One region of the Streptomyces sp. NPDC040610 genome, then DNA from elsewhere that is predicted to be linked to it. Evidence: predicted binding sites of a transcription regulator. Region 1 holds the regulator's gene; each other region holds the start of a gene.
What was found. The regulator HspR, encoded in region 1, represses chaperone genes until heat shock. The targets are predictions, from matches to a motif close to TTGAGNNNNNNNNNCTCAA.

Region 1 (5,105 bases):
TCCAGGTCTACCAGGGCGAGCGCGAGATCGCGGCGTACAACAAGAAGCTCGGCATGTTCGAGCTGACCGGTCTGCCCCCGGCGCCCCGCGGCGTCCCGCAGATCGAGGTCGCCTTCGACATCGACGCCAACGGCATCATGCACGTGACCGCGAAGGACCTCGGCACGGGCAAGGAGCAGAAGATGACCGTCACCGGTGGCTCCTCGCTGCCGAAGGACGAGGTCAACCGGATGCGCGAAGAGGCCGAGAAGTACGCCGAGGAGGACCAGTCGCGCCGCGAGGCCGCCGAGTCCCGCAACCAGGGCGAGCAGCTCGTCTACCAGACCGAGAAGTTCCTCAAGGACAACGAGGACAAGGTCCCCGGCGACGTCAAGACCGAGGTCGAGGAAGCCGTCACCGAGCTGAAGGAGAAGCTCAAGGGCGAGGACACGGCCGAGATCCGCACGGCCGCCGAGAAGGTCGCCGCCGTCTCCCAGAAGCTGGGCCAGGCCATGTACGCCGACGCCCAGGCCGCGCAGGCCGCGGGCGGCGCCGAGGGTGCCGCTCCGGGCGCCGAGGCTCCGAACATGTCCAAGGAAGACGACGTCGTGGACGCCGAGATCGTCGACGACGAGAAGCCCGGTGACGCGAAGGGCGGCGCTGCCTGATGACGGAGGAGACCCCGGGCTTCGGCGAGAACGCCGAGCAGCCCGACGTCCCCTCCGGCGCCACCCCTGAAGAGAAGGCGCCGCAGGCCGACGGGCCCTCCACCGAGGAGGGCCCGGCGGCCCCGGCCGGGGACGCAAGCCAGATCGTGGGCCTGACCGCCCAGCTGGACCAGGTCCGCACCGCGCTCACCGAGCGCACCGCGGATCTCCAGCGGCTGCAGGCCGAGTATCAGAACTACCGCCGCCGGGTCGAGCGGGACAAGGTGACGGTCAAGGAGATCGCCGCGGCGAACCTCCTGACGGAACTGCTCCCGACGCTCGACGACGTCGGCCGGGCGAGGGAGCACGGCGAGCTCGTCGGCGGCTTCAAGTCCGTCGCCGAGGCGCTGGAGACCGTCGTCGCCAAGATGGGTCTGCAGCAGTTCGGCAAGGAGGGCGAGCCCTTCGACCCGACGATCCACGAAGCGCTGATGCACAGCTACGCACCGGACGTCACGGAGACCACGTGCGTCGCGATCCTCCAGCCGGGGTATCGCATCGGCGAGCGGGTCGTGCGCCCCGCGCGCGTGGCGGTGGCCGAGCCGCAGCCCGGCGCGCAGACGGTCAAGTCAGATGCGGCCGAGGGCGACGACAGCGCGCCCGCGGACGCGGAGAGCAAGGCCGACGGCGCCGCGGACGGCGCGGACGCCAAGGGCAAGGAGAGCGGTGGCCCGGACGAGGGCTGACGCCGACACGGACGGCGGCTTCGGCGCCGAGGGTGACCTCGGCGCCGGGGCCCGCCGGATGACAGGGAAGGAGGGACGTCGGGGATGAGCACCAAGGACTTCATCGAGAAGGACTACTACAAGGTCCTCGGCGTCCCCAAGGACGCCACCGAAGCCGAGATCAAGAAGGCGTACCGGAAGCTCGCCCGCGAGAACCACCCGGACGCCAACAAGGGCAACGCCAAGGCCGAGGAGCGCTTCAAGGAGATCTCCGAGGCGAACGACGTCCTCGGCGACCCCAAGAAGCGCAAGGAGTACGACGAGGCCCGCGCGCTCTTCGGCAACGGCGGAGGATTCAGGCCGGGCCCCGCGGGCGCGGGCGGCGGATCGTTCAACTTCGACCTGGGCGACCTCTTCGGAGGCGGCGCCCCGGGCGGAGGCGGACAGACGGGCGCCGGCGGATTCGGGGGCGGCCTCGGTGACGTCTTCGGGGGCTTGTTCAACCGCGGCGGCGCGACCGCCGGGACGAGGACGCAGCCGCGCCGCGGCCAGGACATCGAGTCCGAGGTCACGCTGAGCTTCACGGAGGCGGTGGACGGCGCGACGGTTCCGCTGCGCATGTCGTCGCAGGCCCCGTGCAAGGCGTGTTCGGGCACGGGCGACAAGAACGGCACCCCGCGCGTCTGCCCGACGTGCGTGGGCACGGGACAGGTCTCGCGCGGCGGCGGTGGCGGCTTCTCGCTGACCGACCCGTGCGTGGACTGCAAGGGCCGCGGCCTGATTGCGCAGGACCCCTGCGAGGTCTGCCACGGCAGCGGCCGCGCCAAGTCCTCGCGGACCATGCAGGTCCGCGTCCCGCCGGGCGTCAGCGACGGCCAGCGCATCCGCCTGCGTGGCAAGGGCGCGCCGGGCGAGCGCGGCGGCCCCGCCGGTGATCTGTACGTGGTCGTCCATGTCGACGCCCACCCGGTCTTCGGCCGCAAGGGCGACAACCTGACGGTGACCGTGCCGGTGACGTACGCGGAAGCGGCGCTCGGCGGCGAGGTGAAGGTGCCCACGCTCGGCGGCCCGCCCGTCACCCTGAAGCTGCCCCCCGGCACGCCCAACGGCCGCACCATGCGCGCCCGCGGCAAGGGCGCGGTCCGCAAGGACGGCACCCGGGGCGATCTGCTCGTGACCGTGGAGGTGGCCGTGCCGACCACCCTCACCCCCGCCGCGCAGGAAGCCCTGGAGGCTTACCGCAAGGCGACTGCGGACACCGATCCGCGGGCAGAACTGTTCAAGGCCGCGAAGGGAGCGTGACCTCATGGAGCGGGACGGCCGCCGACGCAACCCGTATCAACTGACGGACGAGACCCCGGTGTACGTCATCTCGGTGGCGGCCCAGCTCTCCGGCCTGCATCCGCAGACCCTGCGGCAGTACGACCGCCTGGGCCTGGTCTCGCCCGACCGCACCGCCGGACGGGGCCGCAGGTACTCCGCCCGCGACATCGAACTGCTGCGCACCGTCCAGCAGTTGTCGCAGGAGGAAGGCATCAACCTGGCGGGCATCAAGCGCATCATCGAGCTGGAGAACCAGGTCACGGCGCTCCAGTCCCGGGTGGCCGAGCTGTCGGCGGCCGTCGAGGGCGCGGCGGCGACGATGCAGCAGCGCGAGGCCGCGGTGCACGCCTCGTACCGCCGCGACCTCGTGCCGTACCAGGACGTCCAGCAGACCAGCGCGCTCGTGGTGTGGCGGCCGAAGAGGTCGCCGGAAGTGTGACGCGCGCTCCGGCGCACGCACCGCGCTCGATCCGGGCCGGGGGCTCCCATGGGGAACTCCCGGCCCGGTCGCTTGCCTCCTTATAGTGGGCGGGGCGAGGCACTCATCACCGCGGGCCGGGCGCGGAGCGCCCCTGACCAGCCCGTCTCGCCCGACCGCGCAATCGAATCGAGCGCTGTGCTCGGCACAGGGGGAGCTGGAAGACCATGGCCATGGTGGGGCTGTTCTGGATCGCCGAAGGCGATGTGTACGTGGGATCGAAACCGGCCGGGCTCGCCCCCGGAGTGCGGCTCACACCCGAGGGCATCGCCGGTATCGGCCATGGACAGGCCGGCCTGTGGCTGTGGGACGACGTCCAGGCGCTCACCGTCGAGGACGTGCCCGTGCGGTCCCTGAAGCGGCAGGTGGGCGCCGTCGTCGACATGGCGCTCACGATGGGCCTCGGCGGCGGTGACGACGCGCCGACGATGACGGTGTGCGTCGGGACGGCCGACGAGGAGATCGAGCTGACGGCGTACGTCGCCGCGGCCGCGGGCTACTCCCAGAAGGAGTACGACCTCTCGCGCGCCCTGCTCGCCCGCCTCACCGAGGGCGCCGCCACGCTCATGACCACGCTCGCCGCGATGGCCGCCTGGGGCCGCGCGCACGAGGGCGGTTCGCCGCGCCGCGACGAGCGGGAGCGACTGCTGCAGGAGTGGGCCGACGGCAGCACGGCACACGCCTGAGCAGCCCACCCCGGGCCGCCCGTGGGACGGGGCGCTCACTCCCCCGAAGGCGCGAGCGCCCCGGTCGGCCACGGGGCGTGACCGGACCGGGGCAACCCCTTAGGGAAGCGCGACTCTGCGGGGGGAGACCACGACAGAGCCACTCGGCCGCGGGGAGCGGGCGGTTCCAGTACCTGAGACGGCTCTGGCCGCTCCCTGCCGCCATCACCACGATGCAACGGCCCGCCCACGCTCCGCTACCGTCAACTTGTTGCGGTGCAAGGGGCGGAGGTGGGGGCAAGTGGCGGCAAATCCGGACGTTCGTGATTCACGCGGGGTGCCCGGGGCGCAGGATTCCTGAGCGACTGATGAGGAATCCGAGTTGTGTGCGGTTGCGGCTGCCCAAGGTGCCGGTGAGCTTCGCGACATGGACGCGTACGGTCCGTACGTTCATGCCGAGCCGGTCGGCGATCTCGGCGTCCGTCAGGCCCTCGACGAGGAGTTCGGCGATGGCCCGCTGGCGGGCGGTGATCCCGTCCTTGGCAGGCTGCGGCGCCGCCGGGTGCGGGAACATCGGCGTGGCGAGGTGCCACAGCCGCTCGAAGAGCGCGACCAGATAGCCGACGACGGCGGGCACGCGGATCTCCAGCGCCTCGGTGGCGCCCCGGTCGGCCGGTACGAACGCGACCGCGCGGTCGAACACGACCAGCTGCTCGGTGACTTCGCTCAGCGTCCGCACCTCCACATCCCCGTCGAGGCTCTCGAAGTGCGCGATCACGGGGAAGGCGTGCCGGGTCGTGTGCTGGTAGAGCGTGCGCATCCGGCAGCCGCGGGACAGCAGCGCCTGCTCGCGCGGCGGCGCGGCGCCCAGATCCGCGATGGGCCTGAAACCGCCCGGCTGGATCGTCAGGACCTCCTCCGCACACCGGGACACGGCCGCGTCGATGGCGTGGGTGATGTGGGGGAGGGTGGTGTGGAGGGTGATGGCGGGGCTGGTGGGGTTGCCGGTGGGAGTGGGGCTCTGCGGCTGGGTGGCGTCGCCGGTGGGCCCCTCGGGTCGCGTGGACGCGTCGGCGGGTCTCGCGGGCGGGCCGACGGGTCTCCCGGGCTGGGTGGGGACGCGGGTGAGCAGTGGTTCCAGGGCCGCCATCAGCTCCGCCTCGCGCTGCCGCTCCTGCCCGACCTGCTCCTCGATGCCCCGCAACAGCCCGAGCAGCGCGCTCGTGGGCTCGCTCGGAAGCAGCCACTGCATGTCGTCGATGTCCGGGTGCAGCAGCCCGAAGTCGAC
Region 2 (5,105 bases), on a different contig from region 1:
TTGGGGGACCAGGGGGATGCAGGGAACAGCGACACGGGGGATACAGGGGCACGGCATGACACATCAGACGACCAGTGAGACGACGATCGGCGGCGACGTGACCGCGGACGACCGCGCGCCGGAGGGCGTGCCCGGTGAGGTGGGGCGCGCCCGGGTGCTGGCGGTCTGCCGAAGCAACTGGGAGTACAGAGGCATCGACGACGCCTCCGTGCGCGAGATGCTGGCCGAGCTCTCCGAGCACCTGGAGGAGGCCGCGGCGGCGGGCCGCTCCCCGGAGGACGTGGTGGGCGCGGACGTGCCGGGCTTCGCCGCCTCCTGGGCCCGGGCGCGCACACCCCTGCATCTGCGGGTGCTGCGGATGGCCGCGCTGATCCCGTTCGTCCTCGGCGGGCTGCTGCTCTTCACGCATCTGCTCGACCGGACGCTCACGCTGTCCGTCGAGGCCCCGCGCATAGCGTTCTACGCAGTGATAATCGCGGGCAGCGTCGCCCTGGAGCTGCGGCGGGGAACCCTCGGTTTCGTGCGATGGCTGCTGGTCGGGTTGATAGGCATCGGGTTCGCCCAACTCACCACCTGGCTCGCGGGCGACGACACGCTTTTCCGGCTGCCCGTGTGGGCGACGCTGCTCCTGATGCTGCCCGGGGTGCCCTACGCCTACGTGGACATCCGCGCGAGAAAGGCGGCGGTGGCCGAGTAGTCGGGGCGCTCAAGGCGGCCGGGGTGGCTGGGGCGCTCAAGGGGTGCTCGGGGCAGCCTGGGCGGCCGGGGTACCCCAGGGGTGCTCGGGTGGCCTGTGCGGTCGAGGGGGTCAGGCCTCTTCCGGCCCCTTCCTGCGCGCACTCGTCAGGCCGGCGACCACCTGCCACCCCAGCGACTCGTAGAGGGCGCGTCCTTCCGGAGTCCCGGCCAGTACGCCGATCTCCGCGCCTTCGTCGACGGCGGCGGCCGCGAGGGTGCGCATCACCAGGCTTCCCAGGCCCCTGCGGCGGTGCTGCGGGGAGGTCTCGATCTGGTCGGCGACGGCGGTGCGGCCGGTCGGCGCGATCTGACCGCGAGCTGCCCAGTGGCCGTCCGTGGTGGTGACCATCGCGCGGAAGACGCCGCCCCGCGACCAGGTGCGGAGCCGATAGCCGTCCGGGACGACGAGGTGGTTCGGGGGGACCGGGGCGAGCGGCACGGTCATCAGGTAGCCGTCCTCCGGGTCGATCCACCACTCGGGGCCGAGCCAGGGGGCGACGCGGTCCGGGAAGTCGAAGACCTTCAGCCAGACGTCGGCGCCGGTCACCGATGAGGCGACCTTGCGTACGTCCGACTCCTGGACGTACGCGCCGGTGGCGCCGAGGACGTGCCGGTAAGGGTGCTTGATGTGGCCGACGTCGATCGTGAAGCCCCAGGGCTCCACGGCCGGTGGGGCGGTGCCGCGGGAGACGCCCCAGCCGTCGATCCAGGCCCGTACGGCGTCGCGGCCCGCAAGGGGGGATCCCGCTGCTCCCTCTGTCGCATGCATGGGGCAACCCTTCAGATGACGACTGGCGTGTAATGGCTGCAACTGCTGAGAGAACCTTACGTAGAGGGATTTCGGCGGCGACAGAGGTGATCGCTGACAGCGAACAAGTCCGGGGGAACATTCAGAGGCTCATAAGCATTGAGTCGGTATAGCTCAACTTGAATGCCGAAGGGGAGATCATGGCTGCTGAGTCCACGTCGTACACACCGCTCGCTCTGCCCGTGCTGCCGCTCGATGACGAGATCGTGCTGCCCGGCATGGTGGTGCCGTTCGACCTGTCCGATGCCGAAGTACGAGCCGCGGTGGAGGCCGCGCAGGCCGCCGCGCGGTCCAGTGGAAGCAGTAGCAAGCCGAAGGTGCTGCTTGTTCCGCGGATCGACGGGACGTATGCGGGCATGGGCGTGCTCGGGACGGTCGAGCAGGTCGGTCGGCTCGCGGACGGGGATCCGGGGGCGCTGATCCGCGCTCGCGGGCGGGTGCGCATCGGTGCGGGTACGACCGGGCCGGGCGCGGCCCTGTGGGTGGAGGGCGCGCGGGTCGAGGAGACCGTGCCCGACCCGCTGCCCGGTGCCACCGCCGAGCTGGTCAAGGAGTACAAGGCGCTGGCCACGAGCTGGCTGAAGAAGCGCGGGGCCTGGCAGGTGGTCGACCGCGTGCAGCAGATCGACGACGTGTCGGCGCTCGCGGACAACTCCGGGTACTCGCCGTTCCTCACCACGGAGCAGAAGGTCCAGCTCCTGGAGACCGAGGACCCGACGGCGCGCCTGAGGCTGGCCACCGAGCAGCTGCGGGAGCACCTGGCCGAGCAGGACGTGGCCGAGTCCATCGCCAAGGACGTGCAGGAGGGTGTCGACAAGCAGCAGCGCGAGTTCCTGCTGCGGCGCCAGCTGGAGGCGGTGCGCAAGGAGCTGCGCGAGCTGGACGGCAAGGAGGGCGAGGAGGAGTCCGACGACTACCGCGCCCGGGTCGAGGCCGCCGACCTGCCGGAGAACGTGCGGGAAGCGGCGCTGAAGGAAGTCGAGAAGCTGGAGCGCGCGAGCGACCAGTCGCCCGAGGGCTCCTGGATCCGCACGTGGCTCGACACGGTGCTCGAACTGCCGTGGAACGAGCGAACCGACGACAGCGCCTCCGGGTACGACATCAAGGGCGCCCAGGAGATCCTCGACGCGGAGCACGCGGGCCTGCAGGACGTGAAGGAGCGCATCACCGAGTACCTGGCGGTGCGCAAGCGGCGCGCGGACCGGGGCATGGGAGTCGTGGGCGGACGGCGCGGTGGCGCGGTCCTGGCCCTGGTCGGCCCGCCCGGAGTCGGCAAGACATCGCTCGGGGAGTCCGTGGCGCACGCCATGGGGCGCAAGTTCGTGCGGGTCGCGCTCGGTGGTGTGCGGGACGAGGCGGAGATCCGCGGGCACCGGCGTACGTACGTGGGCGCGCTGCCCGGGCGGATCGTGCGGGCCATCAAGGAGGCCGGGTCCATGAACCCGGTGGTGCTGCTCGACGAGATCGACAAGGTCGGCTCCGACTTCCGGGGCGACCCGGCGGCCGCGCTCCTCGAAGTGCTCGACCCGGCGCAGAACCACACCTTCCGCGACCACTACCTGGAGGTCGAACTCGACCTGAGCGACGTGGTGTTCCTGGCGACGGCCAATGTGCTCGAGGCCATCCCGGAGGCGCTGCTCGACCGCATGGAGCTGGTCAGGCTCGACGGGTACACGGAGGACGAGAAGGTCGTCATCGCCCGGGACCACCTGCTGCCGCGACAGTTGGAGCGGGCCGGGCTCGGCGACGGCGAGGTGACGATCGACGAGGGCGCGCTGCGCAAGCTGGCGGGGGAGTACACCCGCGAGGCGGGCGTGCGCAATCTGGAGCGGTCCGTCGCCCGGCTGCTCCGCAAGGTCGCGGCGCAGCACGAACTGGGCGAGCGGGAGCTGCCGTTCACGGTCGGCGCGGACGAGCTGCGCGGGCTGATCGGGCGGCCGCACCATGTGCCGGAGTCCGCGCAGGACCCGTCCGAGCGGCGGACCGCGGTGCCCGGTGTGGCCACGGGGCTCGCGGTCACCGGGGCCGGTGGCGACGTGCTGTTCGTGGAGGCGTCGCTGGCCGACCCGGAGACGGGTGCGGCGGGTCTGACGCTCACCGGACAGCTCGGTGACGTGATGAAGGAGTCCGCGCAGATCGCGCTGTCGTTCCTGCGCTCGCGCGGCGCCGAACTGGAGCTGCCCGTGGGCGACTTGAAGGAGCGGGGCGTGCACATCCACTTCCCCGCGGGCGCCGTGCCGAAGGACGGGCCGAGCGCGGGCGTCACGATGACGACGGCGCTGGCGTCGCTGCTCAGCGGCCGCCTGGTCCGTACGGATGTGGCGATGACCGGTGAGGTGTCGCTGACCGGACGGGTGCTGCCCATCGGCGGTGTGAAGCAGAAGCTGCTCGCCGCGCACCGGGCGGGGATCACCACGGTTGTGATCCCCAAGCGGAACGAGCCGGACTTGGACGACGTCCCGGCCGAGGTCCTGGAGAAGCTGGACGTGCACGCGGTGACGGACGTCCGCCAGGTCCTGGAGCTGGCCCTGGCACCGGCCGAGGTGCGGGTTCCGGCGGCGGCGTGACACAGCCACCCGTCGCGGCGTGACGGGCGCGGCGGGGAAGGGCGAGGCCCGGACCCCCAGGAGGGTCCGGGCCTCACCGCTCACCCGTGCGGCGTCGACTGCCCGGTGGGCGGGAGCGGGCACACGGGAGGCGTGGCTGAAGGGTGGTGATGGTGTGGGTGGGCGGGAGAGGGCGCGGTCAGCCGTTGGCCAGGGCCTGCACCCTGTCGTAGGCGCCGTTGAACTTGTTGTGGTCACCGACGATGGGGCCGGTCGACGTGTACTGCCACATGGTGTGGAAGCCCCAGCCGGCCGGGAGTTCGCCGGGGCTGGTGTTGTAGCGGGCGATCCACAGGGGGTTGGTGTTGCCGAAGCCGCCGTAGTTGCCGGTGCACTGCTTCCACCAGCTGGTTGCGGTGTAGATGACGGCGTCACGGCCGGTGCGGGCCTTGTAGGTGGTGAGGAAGTCGCGGATCCAGTCGACCATCGCGCCCTGGGACTTGCCGAAGCAGGCCGCGCCGTAGGGGTTCCACTCGATGTCGAGGGCGCCCGGCAGGGTCTTGCCGTCGCGGGACCAGCCGCCACCGTTGCTCGCGAAGTAGTTGGCCTGGGCGGCGCCGCTTGAGGTGTCGGGGGTGGCGAAGTGGTAGGCGCCGCGGATCATGCCGATGTTGTACGAGCCGTTGTACTGCTGGGCGAAGTACGGGTTCTTGTAGGAGGTGGACTCGGTCGCCTTGACGTAGGCCCACCGCACGCCGCTGTTCCACAGGGCGGACCAGTTGACGTTGCCCTGGTGGCTGCTGACGTCGACGCCCTCGGTCTGGACGGCGTCGCCGCCGCTGGGACGGCCGCCCTGGCCGTCGTGTTCGAGGACGCCCATGCCCATGCGGGCGGAGCCGCGCGGCGGGACGTCGTCACCGTCGGCGGCCGATGCGGCGCCGGGCAGGGTGATGAGGAGGGTCAGGGCGGAGAGGACGGCGAGGAGAATGCCGGCCGCGGGGTGGGCGCGACGG
Region 3 (5,105 bases), on a different contig from region 1:
TCGCCGAGCTGGCCATCGAGACCCTGCTGCCGGCCGACCCGGCGACGGTCAAGTACCTCCAGTCCAAGGCGTAGCCGGGGCGCCTCGCGCCCTCGGGGAACGGGGGCCCGGGCCTGACGGGTCCTGATCGCCGTCAGGCGCGGGGCGGCTGCCCGTCCTCGCCGCTGCCCTGCCCGGGGCCACCACCGTGCCCCGGGCCACCGCCCTGCCCCGCCCCGTCGTCCGTCCGCTTCCCGCCCTCCGGCTCGTCCTCCACAATCTCCGCCTCGACGACGCCCTCGTCGGCGCCGCCCCGGGCCCCGGCCCCGCCGTCTCCCTGCCCGGCGGCGTCCCCCGGCGGCGGGGCGTCCTGCGCGCCGCCGCCACTCTCCTGAGCCCCCTGACCGGCCTGGTCGCCCTGGTTCGCCTGCGCGGCCGCGTACATGGCCTGCCCCATCCGCTGGCTGACGGCGGCGAGCTTCTCCGCCGCGGCCCGGATGGCGAGGGTGTCGTCGCCGGTGAGCAGGGGCCTCAACTCGTCCGCCGCGGCCTCCACTTCGGCCTTGGTGTCGGCGGGGATGCGCCCGTCCTCGCCGCCGTTGTCCCGCAGGAACCGCTCGGTCTGGTAGAGGAGCTGCTCGGCCTGGTTGCGGGTCTCGGCGGCCTCGCGGCGCTTGCGGTCCTCCTCGGCGTGCGCCTCCGCCTCGCGGACCATGCGGTCGATGGCGTCCTTGGGCAGCGCCGAGCCGCCGGTGACGGTCATGCGCTGCTCACGCCCGGTGGCCTCGTCCTTGGCGGAGACATGCATGATGCCGTTGGCGTCGATGTCGAAGGTGACCTCGATCTTCGGCACGCCGCGGGGTGCGGGCGGCAGGCCCGTGAGGTCGAAGACGCCGAGCTTCTTGTTGTACGCGGCGATCTCGCGCTCGCCCTGGAAGACCTGGATGCCGACCGAGGGCTGGTTGTCCTCGGCGGTGGAGAAGGTCTCCGAACGGCGGGTGGGGATGGTGGTGTTGCGCTCGATGAGCTTGGTCATGATGCCGCCCTTGGTCTCGATGCCGAGGGACAGCGGTGTCACGTCGAGCAGCAGGACGTCCTTCACGTCGCCGCGGATCACGCCCGCCTGGAGGGTCGCTCCGAGGGCCACGACCTCGTCGGGGTTGACGCCCTTGTGCGGGTCCCTGCCGGTGAGTTCCCGCACCAGGTCGCCGACGGCGGGCATCCGCGTGGAGCCGCCGACGAGGATGACGTGGTCGACGGCGGCGAGCTCCACGCCGGCGTCCTTGACGGCCTGGTCGAAGGGGCGCTTGCAGCGGTCGAGGAGGTCGGCGGTCAGCTCCTGGAACTGGGCCCGGGTGAGCTTCTCGGCGAGGTGCAGGGGGCCGTCCGCGGACGCGGTGACGTAGGGCAGGTTGATGTCGGTCTCGCTGGACGAGGACAGCTCGATCTTCGCCTTCTCGGCCCCTTCGCGCAGCCGCTGGAGCGCCATCTTGTCCTTGCCGAGGTCGATGCCGTGCGCGTTCTTGAACTGCCGTACGAGGTGCTCGACGACCCGCTGGTCCCAGTCGTCGCCGCCGAGCTGGGTGTCGCCGTTGGTGGCCTTGACCTCGATGACGCCGTCGCCCATCTCCAGGAGCGACACGTCGAAGGTGCCACCGCCGAGGTCGAAGACGAGGACGGTCTGGTCGTCGCCCTTGTCGAGGCCGTAGGCGAGGGCGGCGGCCGTCGGCTCGTTGATGATGCGCAGGACCTTCAGGCCCGCGATCTCCCCGGCCTCCTTGGTGGCCTGGCGCTGGGCGTCGTCGAAGTACGCGGGCACGGTGATCACCGCGTCGGTGACGTCCTCGCCAAGGTAGGACTCGGCGTCCCGCTTGAGTTTCTGCAGCACGCGGGCGGACAGCTCCTGAGCGGTGTAGCGGGTGCCGTCGATGCCGGAGCCGCCCTCCGGGAAGCGCCAGCTCCCGTCGCCCATGTGGCGTTTGACGGAGCGGGCGGTGCGCTCCACGTTGGTGACCGCCTGGCGCTTGGCGACCTCGCCGACGAGAACGTCGCCGCTCTTGGCGAAGGCGACGACCGACGGGGTGGTGCGGGCTCCCTCCGCGTTCGCGATGACGGTTGGCTCGCCGCCCTCCAGGACGGCCACCACCGAGTTCGTCGTCCCGAGATCGATCCCGACCGCACGTGCCATGTCCAACAACCCCTTCCGACGCGGCGCTACTTCACCCTCCAGCACAAAACTTGAGCGGGCCATTGTCAATGCCGCGTACGGGGGCGGGGTGTGCGGGCCGGGCACCGGGGCCGGACGCCCGGGCGGGGCGTCCGGCGACGGACAGGGCGAAGCCGCCGACCGATGGCTCCGGTCGGCGGCTTCGTCGCGGTCGTGCGGGGCTCAGGCCAGCTTGGCCGAGAGGGTGATCGTCGTGCCCGTGAGCGCCTGGCTGACCGGGCAGTTGGCCTTGGCGTCCTCGGCCGCCGAGACGAAGGCGGCCTCGTCGAGCCCGGGCACCTCGCCCTCGACGGTGAGGTGGATGCCGGTGATGCCGGTGCCCGGCTGGAAGGTCACGTCGGCGGACGTGACGAGCTTGGTGGGCGGGGTGCCCGCGCCGGTGAGGCCGTGGGAGAGAGCCATGGAGAAGCAGCTCGAGTGCGCGGCGGCGATGAGCTCCTCGGGGCTGGTCTTGCCGTTCGCCTCCTCGGCGCGGGACGGCCAGGAGACGGCCTGCTGCCCGATGCCCGAGGAGTCGAAGGTGACGGTGCCGGAGCCCTCGGTCAGGCTGCCTTCCCAGACCGTGTGTGCGGAGCGCGTGGTAGCCACGATGCCAAATCCCTTCGGTGAAGTTCCTTGGGGTCCATCCGATCACACTCCGGGGCCGGTCCGCGCGTCGGGCGGCCGTGCGCCGCCGAAGGAGGGACCGCCCGGCCCGGGGCCGCCCCGCACGTCCCAGGTGCGCCATGCAACGTAATGGCCTCAACCGTGCGTCTGAAGAGGTGAGTTGAGGCGCACGACCGAGCGCCTCGGCCAGGACGCGACGATCGCGAGGGACACGTTGCACCATCACACCGAGGGAACGACAGAGGCACGAGGGGCGGGCGGGGCGCCCCGGCGGCGAAGAGCGTACGCGGCGACCGTCGCCGCTGCGGCGGCCGTGGCGCTGGCCGCGGGCATGACCGGCCCGGCGGCGGCGGACCCGGACCGCGCGCAGGACAGCCGGGGCACCGGCACGGCCGCCACCGACCGGAGCACCGGCCCGACCGCCGTGAAGCCGGGGTCGGGGCACCGCCTCACCCTGGTCACCGGTGACCGCGTCACCGTCGACGCCAAGGGGCGGATCACCGGATTCCGGCCCGCGAAGGGGCGCGAGCACATACCCGTGCGCACCCGTGCCTTCGCCGGGCACACGCTGGTCCTGCCGTACGACGCACAGCGGCTCATCGCCGCGGGCAGGGTCGACCAGCGCCTGTTCGACGTCACGGAGCTGAGCCGGACGGCGAACCGCGAGGCCCAGAAGGACGGCCTGAAGCTCATCGTCGGCTATCGGGGCACCGCGGCCCGCGACGCCCGTGCCGGAGTGCGCGCGGCCGGTGACACCACGGTCCGCCGCTCCTTCACGTCGCTGAACGCGGACGCCGTGACGACGCCGAAGCGGGACGCGGCAGCGCTGTGGAAGGCGCTCACCGACGAGCGGGGCGGTGCGGCGACCGCGGCCGCCGGGGTCGGCCAGTTGTGGCTGGACGGCACCCGCCGGGTGAGCCTGGACAAGTCCGTCAAGCAGATCGGCGTGCCGAAGGCGTGGGAGGCCGGGTACGACGGCAAGGGCGTCAAGATCGCCGTCCTGGACACCGGCGTCGACGCCACCCACCCGGACCTGAAGGAACAGGTCGTCGGGGACAAGAACTTCACGCCGTCGCCGGACAGCAAGGACCGGTACGGGCACGGCACGCACGTGGCGTCCATCGCGGCGGGCACGGGCGCCAAGAACGCCGCGTACAAGGGTGTGGCGCCCGGCGCCAAGATCCTCAACGGCAAGGTCCTGGGGGACGACGGCCGGGGCAGCGACTCCGAGATCATCGCGGGCATCGACTGGGCCGCGGCCCAGGGCGCCGACGTGGTGAACATGAGCCTCGGCGGGGGCGACACGCCCGGCGTCGACCCGATGGAGGCCGCGATCAACAGGGTCTCCGCCGAGAAGGGCATCCTGTTCGCCGTCGCGGCGGGCAACAGCGGCGAACCGGGGTCCGTCAACTCCCCGGGCAGCGCGGACGCGGCGCTCACCGTCGGCGCGGTCGACGACAACGACAAGCTCGCCGACTTCTCCAGCCGGGGCCCGCGCGTCGGTGACGGCGCCATCAAGCCGGACGTGACCGGGCCCGGCGTCGACATCACCGCGGCCGCCGCACCCGGCAGCGAGATCGAGAAGGAGGTCGGCCAGAAGCCCGAGGGCTATCTGACGATCTCCGGCACCTCGATGGCGACCCCGCACGCCGCGGGCGCCGCCGCCCTCCTCAAGCAGCAGCACCCCGACTGGAAGCAGCCGGAGCTGAAGGGCGCGCTCACCGCGTCCACCAAGGGCGGCAAGTACACGCCCTTCCAGCAGGGTTCGGGCCGCATCGCCGTCGACAGGGCCATCAAGCAGACCGTGTACGCCGACCCGGTGTCCCTCGACTACGGCACCCAGCTGTGGCCGCACACCGACGACAAGCCGGTCACCAAGAAGGTGACGTACAAGAATCGCGGCACGAAGGACGTCACCCTCGACCTGACCGTGTCGGCCCTCGACCCGAAGGGGCGTCCGGCGCCCGCCGGGCTCTTCGCCCTCGGCGCGAAGAAGGTCACCGTCCCCGCGGGCGGCACGGCCTCCGTCGACCTCACGGCCGACACGCGCCTGGGCGGAGCGGTCGACGGCGGCTACTCCGCGTACGTGGTGGCGACCGGCGGCGGACAGAGCGTCCGCACGGCCGCCGCGGTCGACCGCGAGGTCGAGTCGTACGACCTGACGCTGAAGTCGATCGGCCGGGACGGGCGGCCCGCGCCGCACCACGAGACGATGCTGTCGGCGATCACCGGCGCCGACACCGGCACGAACCGCTTCCCGTACGATCCCTCGGGCACCGTCAAGGTCCGCGTG

Region 2: the regulator HspR is predicted to act here: its motif matches at 1,646-1,664, upstream of lon (endopeptidase La).
Region 3: the regulator HspR is predicted to act here: its motif matches at 2,218-2,236, upstream of dnaK (molecular chaperone DnaK).

What each region holds. Positions count from the first base shown of each region.
Region 1 covers NZ_JBVIXA010000003.1:386,250-391,354, forward strand. Annotated here, with positions in the region: gene dnaK (molecular chaperone DnaK) at 1-647, shown strand, start outside; gene grpE (nucleotide exchange factor GrpE) at 647-1,372, shown strand; gene dnaJ (molecular chaperone DnaJ) at 1,457-2,653, shown strand; gene ACZ6AA_RS14425 (heat shock protein transcriptional repressor HspR) at 2,658-3,113, shown strand; gene ACZ6AA_RS14430 (hypothetical protein) at 3,320-3,838, shown strand; gene ACZ6AA_RS14435 (helix-turn-helix transcriptional regulator) at 4,146-5,105, opposite strand, start outside.
Region 2 covers NZ_JBVIXA010000001.1:992,355-997,459, forward strand. Annotated here, with positions in the region: gene ACZ6AA_RS04460 (PadR family transcriptional regulator) at 1-78, shown strand, start outside; gene ACZ6AA_RS04465 (hypothetical protein) at 56-697, shown strand; gene ACZ6AA_RS04470 (GNAT family N-acetyltransferase) at 809-1,507, opposite strand; gene lon (endopeptidase La) at 1,687-4,113, shown strand; gene ACZ6AA_RS04480 (lysozyme) at 4,292-5,105, opposite strand, start outside.
Region 3 covers NZ_JBVIXA010000007.1:327,112-332,216, forward strand. Annotated here, with positions in the region: gene ACZ6AA_RS25095 (helix-turn-helix domain-containing protein) at 1-74, shown strand, start outside; gene dnaK (molecular chaperone DnaK) at 134-2,167, opposite strand; gene ACZ6AA_RS25105 (OsmC family protein) at 2,369-2,794, opposite strand; gene ACZ6AA_RS25110 (S8 family peptidase) at 3,144-5,105, shown strand, end outside.